3 regions of the Bacteroides sp. OM05-10AA genome follow, and region 1 is predicted to be linked to each of the others. Evidence: riboswitches for the same ligand, from Rfam matches in the RefSeq annotation. Region 1 holds a riboswitch; each other region holds the start of a gene.
What was found. Region 1 has a riboswitch for cobalamin ahead of DXB58_RS18860 (ribonucleoside-diphosphate reductase subunit alpha). Riboswitches for the same ligand answer to the same signal wherever they lie in the genome.
Positions count from the first base shown of each region.

Region 2: another riboswitch for cobalamin. It lies ahead of nrdD (anaerobic ribonucleoside-triphosphate reductase); the one in region 1 lies ahead of DXB58_RS18860 (ribonucleoside-diphosphate reductase subunit alpha).
Region 3: another riboswitch for cobalamin. It lies ahead of DXB58_RS12295 (TonB-dependent receptor); the one in region 1 lies ahead of DXB58_RS18860 (ribonucleoside-diphosphate reductase subunit alpha).

Region 1 is NZ_QSUR01000026.1:57,908-62,788, forward strand. It holds gene DXB58_RS18850 (glycosyl hydrolase) at 1-187, opposite strand, end outside; partial or broken gene DXB58_RS18855 (TlpA family protein disulfide reductase) at 718-2,240, opposite strand; cobalamin riboswitch at 2,413-2,616, shown strand; gene DXB58_RS18860 (ribonucleoside-diphosphate reductase subunit alpha) at 2,678-4,881, shown strand, end outside.
Region 2 is NZ_QSUR01000003.1:237,361-242,241, forward strand. It holds gene nrdG (anaerobic ribonucleoside-triphosphate reductase activating protein) at 1-117, opposite strand, end outside; gene nrdD (anaerobic ribonucleoside-triphosphate reductase) at 101-2,194, opposite strand; cobalamin riboswitch at 2,324-2,545, opposite strand; gene DXB58_RS03640 (OmpA family protein) at 2,977-4,113, shown strand; gene DXB58_RS03645 (STM4015 family protein) at 4,316-4,881, shown strand, end outside.
Region 3 is NZ_QSUR01000013.1:110,750-115,630, reverse strand. It holds gene cbiD (cobalt-precorrin-5B (C(1))-methyltransferase CbiD) at 1-884, opposite strand, end outside; gene cobM (precorrin-4 C(11)-methyltransferase) at 881-2,710, opposite strand; cobalamin riboswitch at 2,842-3,037, shown strand; gene DXB58_RS12295 (TonB-dependent receptor) at 3,094-4,881, shown strand, end outside.

The DNA.
Region 1 (4,881 bases):
CGGCAGTTATTCCTTCTTTGGATACAGCACCATACATCCAGTACCAAAAGGTCCAAGGCTTCGCTTCGTCAGACGGATTCTGAAATTGGTCGCGAAGGGAGCGTGTTTGTTGTGCATCAGCGGGACATACAGCTGTCCATGCCAATAAAGAGAATGCAAATATTTGTTGTTTCAGTCGGCTTTTCATTCCAATACTATATTTTTTCTATAATGAAGACGAAAAAAGGACTGTTTTGTACTCACTATTTGTAGTTGAGATTAGAAAAGATGTAGAAAATGAAAGATGTAGAAGAATGGTTGTTTGTTTTTACATATATCATTCAGCACATCAACCATCAATATTGAAAGATCAGAATATTACTACCAGTTTTGTCTCTGGATTTTAGGGAATCATCCGTTTCTTTAAAAGAAACATGTTGTTCCTCGGTGAGAAACGGGTCGTTCCTTTTAAAGGAACGACCCGTTGGTTTTAAACCAAAAACAGTAAATATAAAGTGTTGTATATCAACTTATTACAAAAAAAAGAATTCCGTATCGATAACCTGGAAATTTTTCTCAACATTCAAAATAGAATTTAAAACTTAAAAGGACGATTTATGCAGACTTTTTTATTACAAAGATTTAAAAAACTATGGTTAAATTAAGCTGTATCTGGAGAAATACACGCATATCCAATATAGACAGCGTATTTAATTATACAAAAGGAATATTATCCATCTACTGCTTAACAATTTCCTCAATTCTCAATAACAGGTTAGGATTACTTGGACGAGCAGCAGTGCCATAATCAATGATTTGTCCTTTTCTGTTTATCAAGATATAATATGGCAATCTATTAATTTTGAACTGTTTGGTAATCTTCTGATAATTCTCCAGTCCAATATAATCAGCAGCATAGACACATTCTATATCATGATTCTTCATCGAGTATTTATCTAAACACAATTCCCATTGCTTTTTGGTATCATTACCGCCGGAACAAATGGAATAAATAATCAAATCCTTCGTAGAATATTGGCTGCGCAACTTCTTCAAGGGTTCCATCTCTGCCAAGCAAGGCGGACAAGTTGTAGCCCAAAAATCGAAATAAATAACTTTTCCCCGGTTTTCTTCAAGTATCTTATATATGCTCTCCATATACGACATTGGAGTTAACGTATTTGAACTTTCATTGTATTTGCCATACAACAAATTATCAGAAACAGACTGTGGATTCTCCAGAACGCTTTAGTTTGCCTGTACATCTGTGCTATTTGTCCCTGCAAATGAGGTATTTTTACGATTGAGTCAAATTGCGAACGCTTCCTTGAGAGGGAAATTGTATCATTAGCTTCAAGGCTATTAGCTGTAACTTTAGTATATAGATATTGATTCAATTCATTTTCTCCTATTTCGGACATAATATCATCTATCGTTGGGTATTCTTTGTTTTTAAGAACCATTCCTGTAGGAATATAATTTTCTATCCAATCGACTATATCAAACAAGCGGGCTGATAATATTCCTTTTTTATATAATTTATTGATTTCGGGCAACAGCGTGTGATATCGTGCGAACTCTTTTCTTGTTCGATATTGACATTGGCTCGCATAAACCAGGATCGTATAATAGTAATCCTGTTTCAGTAATTCCTCCGTAAACATGACGACATCTTGCATAGGCTTGTATTTCTGCAAATATTCGGCCCTGCGTTCTAAACGTGTATTATATTCTTTCTTTAGCTCTGCTTCAAAATCCTCGACACTCAAATCATTCCTGATACCATAGTCACGCATATAATAATATCCGCTTTCTGTAAAAGCCAATATTTCCTGATTCAATTTTTCCGCATCACCTGTTATTTTAGGATGAAACATATCCTTGAAATCAATCTCTAAATGGATACTGTCACCCGGATGCACATATAAATGCTCTGCATAGTTACGAATAGAAACCTCCCGTATTTTAGCATAAACAGGAAAAGTAAAATAGAAAGAACCATCCTCTTGAATGGGAGTACGGTACTGATTTTCCATATCTCTGAAAAATGGAATAATAAGTGTCAGTTCTTTTTCTTGTGGATAAAATTCACGGTTCAAAACTTTACCTGTGATAATAATCTCTTCAGCATATTCTTCCGGAAAATCATAAACGGTTTCTGTCTGATTGGAAATATCCGGCTGAAAGTTACTTTGCACTTTTTGCCGACAACTAATAAATAATATAAATATCGGCAAAAAAACGAATAGGCAGTGTTTCATTCTCATAGGGTGTTATTTGTGTATTAATAAATACTTACTTTGCGAATATAGTCATTAAATTCAGCATTTTACATCGTATCCTGTTAAATAAACCTTTACTACACAATTAGCAGATAATGCAAAATGATATTATATAAAACGGAAACAATATTGTATTAATTACAATTTTCATTATCTTTGTTTCCGAATCGGTTCCGGATGACCTTTCGGTTGTTTTGGATTAAAAGGGAACCGGGTGTAAATCCCGGACAGTCCCGCTGCTGTGAATCTCTATAACTTTCTGATAAAGACTTTTGCCACTGGCTGTGAATTGTAGGCCGGGAAGGGATCAGGAAGGGAGTTAGTCAGAAGACCTGCCATTCATTAAAGACTGTTTCTACTCGTGGGATTAGGGATACAGTTCGAAACTATACAACAACATATTTTATAAAGTTCTCATGCAAATAACCAAAAGAAATGGGACGACGGAATCCTATAACAGGGAGAAAATTGCCGTTGCAATTAAAAAAAGCTTCGCCAGTACAGGCCAGGAAATAATAGAAGAAACCATTCAGGAAATGGTGAATGAAGTAGAACAGTTTGTACATAGTAATAGTGCAAACTGCAATGTGGAGCGCATACAGGATGAAGTGGAACGCTGCCTGATGGAGCATGGCTTTTATGCAGAAGCTAAAAACTATATTCTCTATCGCTGGCAACGCACGGAGCGCAGAAAAGCGATCAACGATATCACCACAGGGACGGGCAATCCACAAATAATGGATGTGCTAAAGGAAATACAGAAAGACTTTACCAGTAATGAATATAGTCTGACTGTGTTGGCGGAAAAGTTCTCCAGTTTCTGCAAACCGGAAATGTCGTCAGACGAACGCTTGTCGGCACTCGTCAAAGCTGCGGTAGAACTGACCACGCAGGAAGCACCGGACTGGGAGTTTATAGCCGCACGGTTACTCAACTTTCAACTGACAGAAAAGCAGGAAAAACAGGCAAGAATTTCAGATATACATTCATTCTATGAGAAATTACGTTATCTAACGAATGAAGGTTTATATGGCAGCTATATCCTGGATTCTTATTCACAACAGGAAATAGAAGAAGCTGCAGGATTTATCTGTCCGGAAAGGGATAAACTGTTTAATTATTCAGGGCTGGACCTGCTCTCCAAACGTTACCTGATCCGTACTCACTCACACGAACCTATGGAGTCTGTGCAGGAAATGTACTTGGGGATAGCTTTACATCTTGCCATGCCGGAGAAACGCGATCGGTTGCAATGGGTAAGAAAGTTCTATGACTTATTGAGCAAGCTGGAAGTAACGATGGCAACTCCTACCCTTTCCAATGCCCGTAAACCTTATCATCAACTTTCCAGTTGTTTTATTGATACGGTGCCTGACAGTTTGGAAGGCATTTACCGCAGTATAGACAATTTTGCCATGGTCAGCAAGTTTGGTGGAGGTATGGGAATGTATTTCGGGAAGGTGCGTGCTGCGGGTGGAAACATCCGAGGTTTCAAAGGTGTGGCAGGTGGAGTAATCCGATGGATGAAACTCGTGAATGATACTGCCGTAGCCGTCGATCAGTTAGGAATGCGTCAGGGGGCTGTAGCTGTATATCTGGATGTATGGCATAAAGACTTGCCGGAATTTCTTCAACTCCGTACGAATAATGGGGATGACCGCATGAAAGCTCATGATATATTTCCCTCCGTATGCTATCCGGACTTGTTCTGGCAAATGGCAAAAGAAGATTTGAATAAGCAGTGGTATTTGTTCTGTCCGAATGAGATTATGACTATCAAAGGATATTGTCTGGAAGATTATTACGGGGAAGAATGGGAAAAGAGGTATTGGGATTGCGTGAATGATCCACGTCTTTCCAGACGAACTATTAGCATCAAGGATATAGTCAGACTGGTATTGAGATCGGCTGTAGAAACAGGTACTCCTTTTACATTCAACCGGGATATAGTGAATCGTGCCAATCCGAATGCTCATCAGGGGATTATCTATTGCTCAAACCTATGCACGGAAATCGCACAGAACATGTCGGCTATTGAATCGGTTTCTACCGAAGTTCGTACTGAAGATGGTGACACGGTAGTAGTAAAGACGGTTCGCCCCGGAGATTTCGTCGTGTGCAATCTCGCCAGTCTTTCTCTCGGGCATCTACCGTTGGAGGATGAAGAATTGATGAAAGAAAAGGTAGCAACAGTGGTTCGTGCGCTTGACAATGTTATCGACCTGAACTTCTACCCTATTCCTTATGCTCAAATAACCAATCATCGTTATCGTAGTATCGGTCTTGGAGTTAGCGGTTATCACCATGCACTTGCCATACGGGGAATTCGTTGGGAAAGTGAAGAACATCTTAACTTTATAGATAAAGTGTTTGAACGTATCAATTATGCCGCGATAGAAGCCAGTGCAGAACTGGCAAAAGAAAAAGGAAGATATACCTATTTCGAGGGAAGTGATTGGCAGACCGGAGATTATTTCACCAAACGCGGCTATACTTCATCTGCCTGGAAGGAACTATCGGAAAAAGTGGCTAATTACGGCATGCGTAATGCTTATCTATTAGCTATTGCTCCAACCAGCAGTACCAGTATTATTGCCGGAACCACTGCCGGAACCGATCC
Region 2 (4,881 bases), on a different contig from region 1:
TAGATATGCACTGTGGCACCCTTTACAATGGTTGGGGCAGTTGGAGAGGTTGATGGCTAATGTCACCTCATCCGGTATCTCCTGAAAAACAATATCATAATCAGCGTACCGAAGCATAATATCTTAAATCGGCCTCCTTTTGCCGTGCTTGGGAGAAATTGCTGATACGTTTCATATATCCGATGACGCGGGTCAGATAATCCACATTCTCGCTGTGACATTCGGGACATTCATGCAGATAACGTTTGTCGATATGATGGCATTTGTTACATACTGTATTCGGAATATTGAATGTGAAGTAGTTGCAACCTTCGGTAGCGGCAACACGAAGCAACTGCCGGTATTGCTCTTTGCTAAGATGCTCTTCCAGATTCATGTGCAAAGCCGAACCACCCGTCAGATGCTCGATATAACGATGCCCGTGCAGGCGGAATTTATCGACAATGTTCAGTGATTTGTCTTCTACAATATAGAAATAGCTGTTGTAACATTCGCGGTAAGTCTGGAATCCGGCTTCCTTGTCCCATTTCGCGTGTTTCACACCCACATTTTCGGCAGGAATCATTTCGCAGTTGAAAAGTACTTCTTTGGTACGATATTTCTTATTGTATTTCTCAATCATGCCGAGAATCTCCTGCACAAAAGCCTCGTATTTCGGATTGTCGTTGATGTCGATTCCCATAAATTGGGCTGCTTCCACCAGTCCGTTCACACCGATAGTCAGATATTGGCGGCTCATATTGATATAGCCTGCATCAAACAAAGGCAACATACCCTTTGCCTGCAATAATTTCAGGTTCTCATTATAGGCAAGCTGTACTTTGTGAACCAAGTCTACTACTTCTTCCAGGAAGAAAGGGTAGAGAATACCTGATTTTACAGCATGCTGTATACAACGGTTCAGATTGATGGTCAACACGCTCTTCGAACCGGTAGAGACTCCTCCGGCTCCCAATGTATAGCTAAAGCCATTGTCCTGTATTTCATTACGCAGACGGCAGCAGCTACTCAAAGAGTCGGCATTGTCACTCATATAGGTGAAGAATGAATGTCCTTCGGCATACATTTCAGCGGTGAAGTCGCCATATTCCTTATCCAGTACATCGCCGTCTTTGGTCAGGAGTGCCATTGTCTCTACAGGGAATGTCAGAACGGTGCGTGTACGCTCCTTATTAAACCATTTCATAAAACGCTTCTGCAACCAGCTAAGCGAATCCCAGTCGGGTTTGCTTCCGTCGGGGAAAACAAAGTGCTCGAAAAGGCTATTGAAATAATACTTGTCATAATAAGCCACATTCCAGAAAACTGCCTGGAAATTGCGGGCACCCGTAGGCTGGTTGATGGAATATACGATTTGCTCGAAACAGTCTGTGATGATTTTATCGATCGATCTTTGTTTCAGAGACAAGTCTGCCAGTTTATCAGGGTGTTTATAATAATCCTGCCCGTATTCCAAACCGATGAAATAGTTCATGTACATCAGGAATTCAGGAGTGGCACATGCGCCGCTTAGCATACTGGATACGATAAATACCATGTTGATAAATCCTCCGCAGAAGGATTTCAGATTGGTCGGGGCGGTAGAATTGCCTCCTACTGCTGTTGTTCCTGCTATCAGCCAGGGATACATGGTAATACTGGCACAGTAGTTCGCCAGATTGGTTTCATCATTTTTGTAGATGAAGTGATGATTCAGGAGTTCCAAATAACGGTCGGAAGCCTCTTTACCATACATATCTCTCAAACGGTCTGTCAGCAGGCGGCGGTTGAGGCGGATGAAATTGGATTTGGGCAGTTCTCCTATCAGCGTGGCGATATTCTTGTTTTCCACATTGGCGTTGGCATCGTACTTACTACCGCTGGCAGGGTTGGAAGCATCGCAATAATCCATGAGGAATTTAAGTTTGTCTCTGACTTCACGGTCTTCCAAATGTTTTTGACGATACAGCATATACGCTTTGGCCACGCTGTAATAATGTTCTGCCATCAAGGCGACTTCCACCTGGTTTTGGATTTCCTCTACGTTTGTTCCGTCACTGATACTGACACGGCTTAACACATTGGTTATCACATCTTGCGTAGCAAAACTACCTACTGATAAAAATGCCTTGGATATGGCATTTTTGATTTTGTCGAGGGAAAAAGCTTCTTTTTTCCCGTCTCTTTTGATAATGAATATCTCCGAACTAATCATACCTATATTTTAAGAATTAACAAAATAGATTTAGTGCCTACATAGTTATTCATGCACGACAATTTCTGGAGACTTGTAATAAAATGGACCTGTACGATTCGTTCTATTGCCTTTCACCCGAAAGCCTGGAATAACGGAAATTTTATCGGCAGGTCTTCTGACTTGTTTTTGTTGTGGCGCCTTCCCGATCCGTTTCATGAATCAGTGGCAAATGAATGCCATAACATTTCTCTTTTTTATGAGAGAGATAAAACTTACAGCTACGGGGATAGTTCCGGATTTTCACTGGATTCCCTTTTAATTCCGTCTGGTGATAATGCCATTTCGGAAACCGATGTTGGCGGCAAAGTTAGAAATTAAATCAAGATTCCAATTGAAAAGGAAGAAAAATATTCGCTCTTTATCAGAACGATATATAGCATTAACAACCTGATAACTTTCCGTTTATGTTCTATTCTTCGTATTTTAGTAGAGTCCGGTTTATGTATTTCCTGCCTGATGGATGAATGAAAGTGTAGAATAATGAAACAAGATGCATTATGGTCAGCGATGTTGGGATCCCTTTCTCTTCAGGGAATGAGGCGTTTGCATTGATGTTTCCATATTTTAGATTTTTCGAAAGCATAATAGATGTTAATAGGGCTTATGGCTTGCGAACTAATATTTGATACGATATGTTGTTTAAAGTGAATAACGAATTAAAAAATGAACTAGAAAGTTAGACATGAACAAACAATACATTTCTAATGATTTAGGAGATAAAACATTACATTTAAAAACTTATGAATATGAGAAAATCTATTATTTTATTAGCTTTTATATTGGGTGGCTTTACAGTAGCAAATGCCCAATCAGTTGTAGAAGGTACCAAACTTACAGATAATTGGTCTGTCGGAGTAAATGCCGGTGGAGTCACTCCCCTTACTCACAGTGCTTTCTTTAAAGGTATGCGTCCCACTTTTGGAGTGGGAGTCTCAAAGCAATTAACTCCTATCTTCGGTTTGGGATTCCAAGGGATGGGATATATCAATACCACTTCCAGTAAAACGGCTTTCGATGCTTCGGATGTCAGTGTATTGGGTAAAGTCAATTTGATGAATCTATTTGCAAGTTACACGGGCGAACCTCGTTTGTTTGAAGTGGAAGCTGTTGCCGGAATGGGTTGGTTACATTATTATGTGAATGGCGATGGCGATCAGAACTCCTGGTCTACTCGTTTGGGATTGAATTTCAATTTCAACTTGGGTGAAAGTAAAGCATGGACATTGGGAATCAAACCTGCCATTGTGTATGATATGCAAGGTACTTATCCTGAAACGAAGAGCCGTTTCAATGCTAATAACGCAGGTTTTGAGTTGACAGCCGGATTGACATATCACTTTAAGACAAGTAACGGAACACATCATTTTGCCAAAGTGAGAGTATATAATCAAGCCGAAATTGACGGACTGAACTCTTCAATCAATGCACTTCGTGCAGATGTAAACAACAAAGATGGTGAGATCAGCAATGCAAACCAACGTATCAACGGATTGCAGGAAGAACTTGAAGCATGCCGCACAAAAGTGGTTCCGGTGGAGACTGTAGTGAAAACCGCCCGTGTACCCGAATCTATCATTACTTTCAGACAAGGTAAATCGTCAGTTGACGCTTCACAACTTCCTAATGTGGAACGTGTAGCTTCTTACCTGAAGAAATATGCTGATTCTAAAGTGGTTATTAAGGGATACGCTTCTCCGGAAGGTAGTGTTGAAGTGAATGCCAGAATTGCCGCAGCACGTGCAGAAGCTGTAAAAACGATCTTGGTCAACAAATATAAAATCAGTGCATCTCGTATCACTGCTGAAGGTCAGGGTGTAGGCGATATGTTTACTGAACCGGATTGGAACCGTGTAAGTATATGTACTATTGAAGATTAAACTGATATATTACAGAAATAGAATAATGAAGGCTGCCCCAAAAGGCAGCCTTTGTTGCATATCTTGGGTTGTATTTTTTGAATACTCTGAAAGTTTAGTAAACAGATTTCTTTGTACATTACATAAAATGGTTATTTTTGCAGGTATTGTTCATGCGCGTTCTGTGTTGAGTGTGCAAATATCAACCATTAAAAACTGTATTATGAAGAGAGTATTTGTTTTTCAAGATTTTAAATCGCAGAAATTCTGGAGTATAGATGTAGTCGGAACAGATGTTACTGTAAATTATGGTAAGTTGGGGACCGACGGACAAACACAAGTGAAAAACTACGCAACGACTGAAGAGGCTGAAAAAGCAGCCGGCAAACTGATTGCGGAAAAGACCAAAAAAGGGTATGTGGAAACTGCTGAAGAAACTGCACGTGAAATGAAAGTGGAAGCCAAGAAATATACTTTGAGTTACGATGAGTATGAAAACAATGTGAATCTTCTGGATAAGATATTGAAAGATAAACATCTCTCTGAATATAAACAAATAACAATCGGTTGTTGGGATTATGAGGGTGACGACTGTTCTGCCTTATTACAGGGAATGATTGAAAATAAGGAGAAGTTCGCACAAATAGAAGGCTTGTTCTGGGGAGATATTGAGCAGGAAGAACAGGAGATTTCATGGATTGAACAAGCTGATATTAGTCCGCTGCTCGATGCCATGCCTAATTTGAAGGATCTGAAAATCAAAGGAACCAATAATCTGCGTTTGGGAAA
Region 3 (4,881 bases), on a different contig from region 1:
GGTAGGACGATCCTTTCTCCATCCGGTAATGTCACTTCCGTTTTTTCTTCAAAACATTCTTCTGTCAATGCTAGTAAAGCGGCTTTGGCTGCGGCTGTTGCGCAGGTTCCGGTAGTGAATCCACTTCTTAGGGCATAAAATCCCGGTACATTTAGTTCAACAGCCCGTCTCAATCCATATTTCCCATTTACTGTAATAAAACCCTCGGGCAGGGGAGGACGGCGGACCACATAAATTTTGATTCCGTTTTTCAGAGCAGCTTCTATTTTTTCGGTGAAGCCTCCCGAACTGCCGCTTTCTTTCGTGATAATCGCTTGCGGGGAAAGTTGCTTAAAAAGGAGTGATTCATCTTCTTCGGGTTGATAGAAAATTAGTTTTTCTTTGGGGAATCCTGCCTTTATGGCAATATCTACGGATTCCGACCGTTCCAGAACCCGAAAGATACAGCCATGCTCTTTCCAGAAACCTTGTAGCTTGGCAATAGTTTGAGTGCCGGTGAGAGCCAGTAGTTTCTCTATACCGTCCTGTTTCATACGGGCGACGGCATCTTCGAAGTCATCACACCAAATGATTTCCTCCGATAATTTCGGATAGATACGTTCCAGGCGCACTACCTTGATGGTTAGTTCTTTTGCCGCGAGGAAGATATTCAGGTGGAGTTGTTGCGCAAATGGATGGGCGGCATCTATTATTAATCGGATGTCGTGTTCACGGCAGAAAGAAATGATTTTTTCTGAATCCATGTTGCCGGTCAGTCGCGTCATATTTCTGCACGTGACTTCCTGAAGGGTGCCACGTGTGGAATAATAAAAGGGTTGTCCTGCTTCATCGAGGGTTTCAGCGGCAGTGCGTCCCTCCGTCGTTCCTCCGAAAATCAGTATCATGGGCGGAAAAGATGTTTGAATTCATCAGCATATAGTCTGGATAATCCCTCCCGGTGGTCGATGGCATTACCGACTACAAGCAGGGTAGTAAGAGTCAGATGGTTGTCACGGACAATTTGAGCAAGATCTTTCAGCTTGCCGCGATATATCTTTTCTTCTTTCCAAGTGAGTTTGTAGCAGGCAGCTACGGGCGTTTCGGGAGAGTAGGCTTGCAAGAGTTCTTCCTGTACCTGCTCCACAATAGCAGCACTTAGATAGATGCACATCGTGCTTTGCGAGCGCGCCAGCAAATGAAGTTTTTCTTTCTCGGGCATCGGTGTCCGACCCTCTCCACGTGTGAGTATAATGCTTTGCACTTCTTCAGGAATGGTGAACTGTGATTTGAGGGCTGCTGCTGCGGCCTGAAAAGAAGAAATGCCGGGAGTGATGTGATACCTCATTCCGTATTGGTCGAAGAATGCCATTTGTTCGGCAATAGCTCCGTAAATACACGGGTCACCTGTGTGGAGACGTACCACAAACAATCCCTTGTCATAGAAAGACTTCATGAGGGTGAATTGTTCCTCCAATGTCATGTCTGCCGAACTTCTAACGGTAGCGCCCGGTTTGGCGTAATACGTCAGTTCGCGTGGCACCAGACTGCCGGCATAAAGAATGAGGTCTGCCTTTTCCAGCATTCTCTTGCCTCTTACAGAAATTAATTCCGGGTCGCCCGGACCGGCCCCCACAATCTCGATATGCCCGTTGTTGCGGTCACTATCAGCAGAAAGTGCTATGGCAAAGGTGAAATTATTTCCTTCGGATAGTATTCCTTTTTGCTTTTCCATCAGCAATCTGCCGTAATCGGAGGCACGGATAGCAGAACTTTCGGCCACCCCATCAACGCCTGTCACTTCTTTCACTTTTTCGGAGGGATTCGGAACGCTGATATCTGCCAGTTCTTCGGCTTTATAAATATGTAGTTCACTGTTTGAGAACTGCGTATGTAATTCTGCAATCAACGGTTCGTCTTTTTTCAGTTCAATCGTTGAAATGCTTTTCACTGCAAGTGGAGAAAGATGGTGTCGCAATAATTCATCTTTCATATAAATGCAGACTCCTTGTGGAGAACATTCTTTTTTGCAGCCTACCCCGATATGAAGCACGGGTGGATAGAACTGCAGTGTCGGGATAGGAGTGTCATATTCCCACGGACCAACAGTGATGAGCAATTGGTATTCCGCCAGCGGTATTTCTTCCAATCTATAATAGATATCTGTATGTTCCGGACGGCTCTGTTCAAGTTCGTCCGTCCCTTTATCCTTGACACTAAGCAGCAGGGCTGTCTTGTGTTTATTCACAAACTGAAAAATAGCCTGATTCATGGAAGCCGGTGTTGCCGAAGTTTTCCATCCGTAACGGGAGGTAAACGTATCCAGCGCCCACAACTGTTGATTATCACTTTGGGTGGTGACGATGGCTTCCCCTCCGGTGATTCCCGCAACGATTCGTGTCAGTTCATTGCCGCCTCCGATATGTCCGGACAGTACGGAGATAACGAAACGTCCGGTACTGTCAACGTTAATCACTGCCGGATCGGCATATTTGTTCCGGATGCAGGAAGCAATACTTCTCACACAGATGCCGAGTGCACCGATAAAAACGATTGCTTTAAAATCGGAAAAATGTTCTTTCATAAACCCGCTGTACGAGGTGATTGTTTCGCATCCCTCTGCTTCTCCTTTGAGGTATATGGCGGATTCTGCTAACTCTCTGCTTATATTCCTGGCTATGGGCAGACTTGACTCGGAGATTAAAATAATTGCTGTCTGAACGCTCTTTTCCATCCTGAAAATAATTAATTGGGGTAATGTTGCAAAAGTACAATAATAATCAGTTTCTTTCCTTGAGAGGTAGTGTAAATTTCGTGTTACTAAAAATATTTTTAGATATGTTATGAGATACAAATTAAATGTAGTAATTTTGCGGCACTTTAGGTGATGTTTTCAATCGTCCGATTGAACATAAAAGGGAATCCGGTGTGAATCCGGAGCAGTGCCCGCTACTGTAACATCCATCTATTGAAAGTTTTACTACTGCCACTGTGCCGGATGCACGGGAAGGCGAACTTTCAGGATGAAGTCAGGAAACCTGCCTAAGGAAGAAACAATAGTTAACTTGTTCTCGGGGCTAAGAACATAAACTATAGAAATTTAAGCATAATCACAAAATGTTGAAAAAACTTATTTTGACCACCATGTTGGTCGGTGTATGTTGTGTTGTGTCCGCTCAGGTTACAATCAAGGGGCGTGTGTTGAATTCTGAAACCGGAGAGCCTGTTGTCGGAGCGAATATTCGGGTGGACCATAGTCTGCAGGGGGGAACTACGAATGCAAAAGGAGAGTTTATAATCAAGGGATTGCCTGATGGCAAACAAACCCTGCAAGTATCACATCTCAATTATGAACCGCAACGGTATTCCACTTCAAAGAGTGTAAATGACGTCGTGATACGCATGACGGAAAGTCATAACAATTTAAACCAGGTGGTAGTGACCGGAACCGGAACACATCGCCGGATGGTGGATAGTCCCATCCCGGTAAATGTATTGACTGCCAAAGATATCAAGGAGGCCAATGTTACGAATCTTGAGGAGGCTCTTACCAAACTCACTTCTAACTTTTCTTTCTCTACCAGCGGTATGGGAACGGAAATGGTGCTTAATGGCTTGAATAGCGATTATATCCTTGTATTAGTGAACGGACGGAAACTGATTGGCGATGATGCGTTGATGCGCATCAACATGGCAAACGTGAAACGAATTGAAATACTGAACGGTTCGGCATCTGCGCTGTATGGTAGTGACGCCATTGGTGGAGTTATTAATATCATCACGGATGATAGCAAAAACAAGATTGACGCATCGAGTACTACCAAGGTGAGTGACCACGGACGTTTTTCGGAAGCTGTGAATCTGGATTTGAATGTTGGCAAACTTTCATCGTATACTTCTTACCAACGCCAACAGTCGGATGGCTGGAAACTTCATCCGATGACCGAAACGGTGAATAAAAAAGGGGAAGTGAAACTGGATCCTACCGATAAACAGGCTTTCACCGGTTATCATTCGAATACGGTCAACCAGAGTTTCTCTTATTCTCTGAATCATAAGACAACGCTGTATGCACAGGGTTCGTACTATAATTTCCTGAATGACCGTCCGGTAACGGAATATAAATATAATATGTATCATGAGAATTATACGTATGGTTTCGGTATGAAGTATATTGTGAATAAGAAAGCATATATCGATGCCGATTTCTATTCGGACAATTACAAATCGGCTTATGACTATATTCAGGAAAGCGGTGACTTTAAGATTGGAGATAAGGAAACCCGTAAGAAACAATATTTTTACCGGGGAAATGTGAAGAGTATTATCAAGGTGAACAGCAAGAACAAACTGTCTGCCGGATTGGAATATCTGGATGAAAAGCTGGAAAGTGAATCGGACAATATCTCTAATAAGACGCTCTACACCATGGCTTTATATGCACAGGATGAGTGGACGATTGCCGAATCTCTGCAAGCAGTAGTGGGATTGCGTTACATTTATAATGAAACATTTGAGGATCACTTCACTCCGACAGCTTCTATTATGTATAGGGAGGGTGGTTTCCGTGGTCGATTGTCTTTTGCAACAGGTTTCCGCACGCCTACTCTTTCTGAAATTTACGCTACGGATCTGGCAAAGACTACCAATCGCTATACTATCGGAAATCTGGAACTGAAACCGGAAGAAAGCAAGAATTTCTCATTGAATCTGGAATATACTCATTCCCGTTTTTCTGTATCAGCAACGGCTTTTGTCAATAATGTGACGGATATGATTAATTACCGTACTTTGAGCGATGAAGAAGCTGCACAATATGGTGATTATGATGAAGTGCGCCAGCGTGACAACATCGATAAAGTGAGAATCAAAGGGGTGAATGTAAATGCAAATGCTTACCTGGGA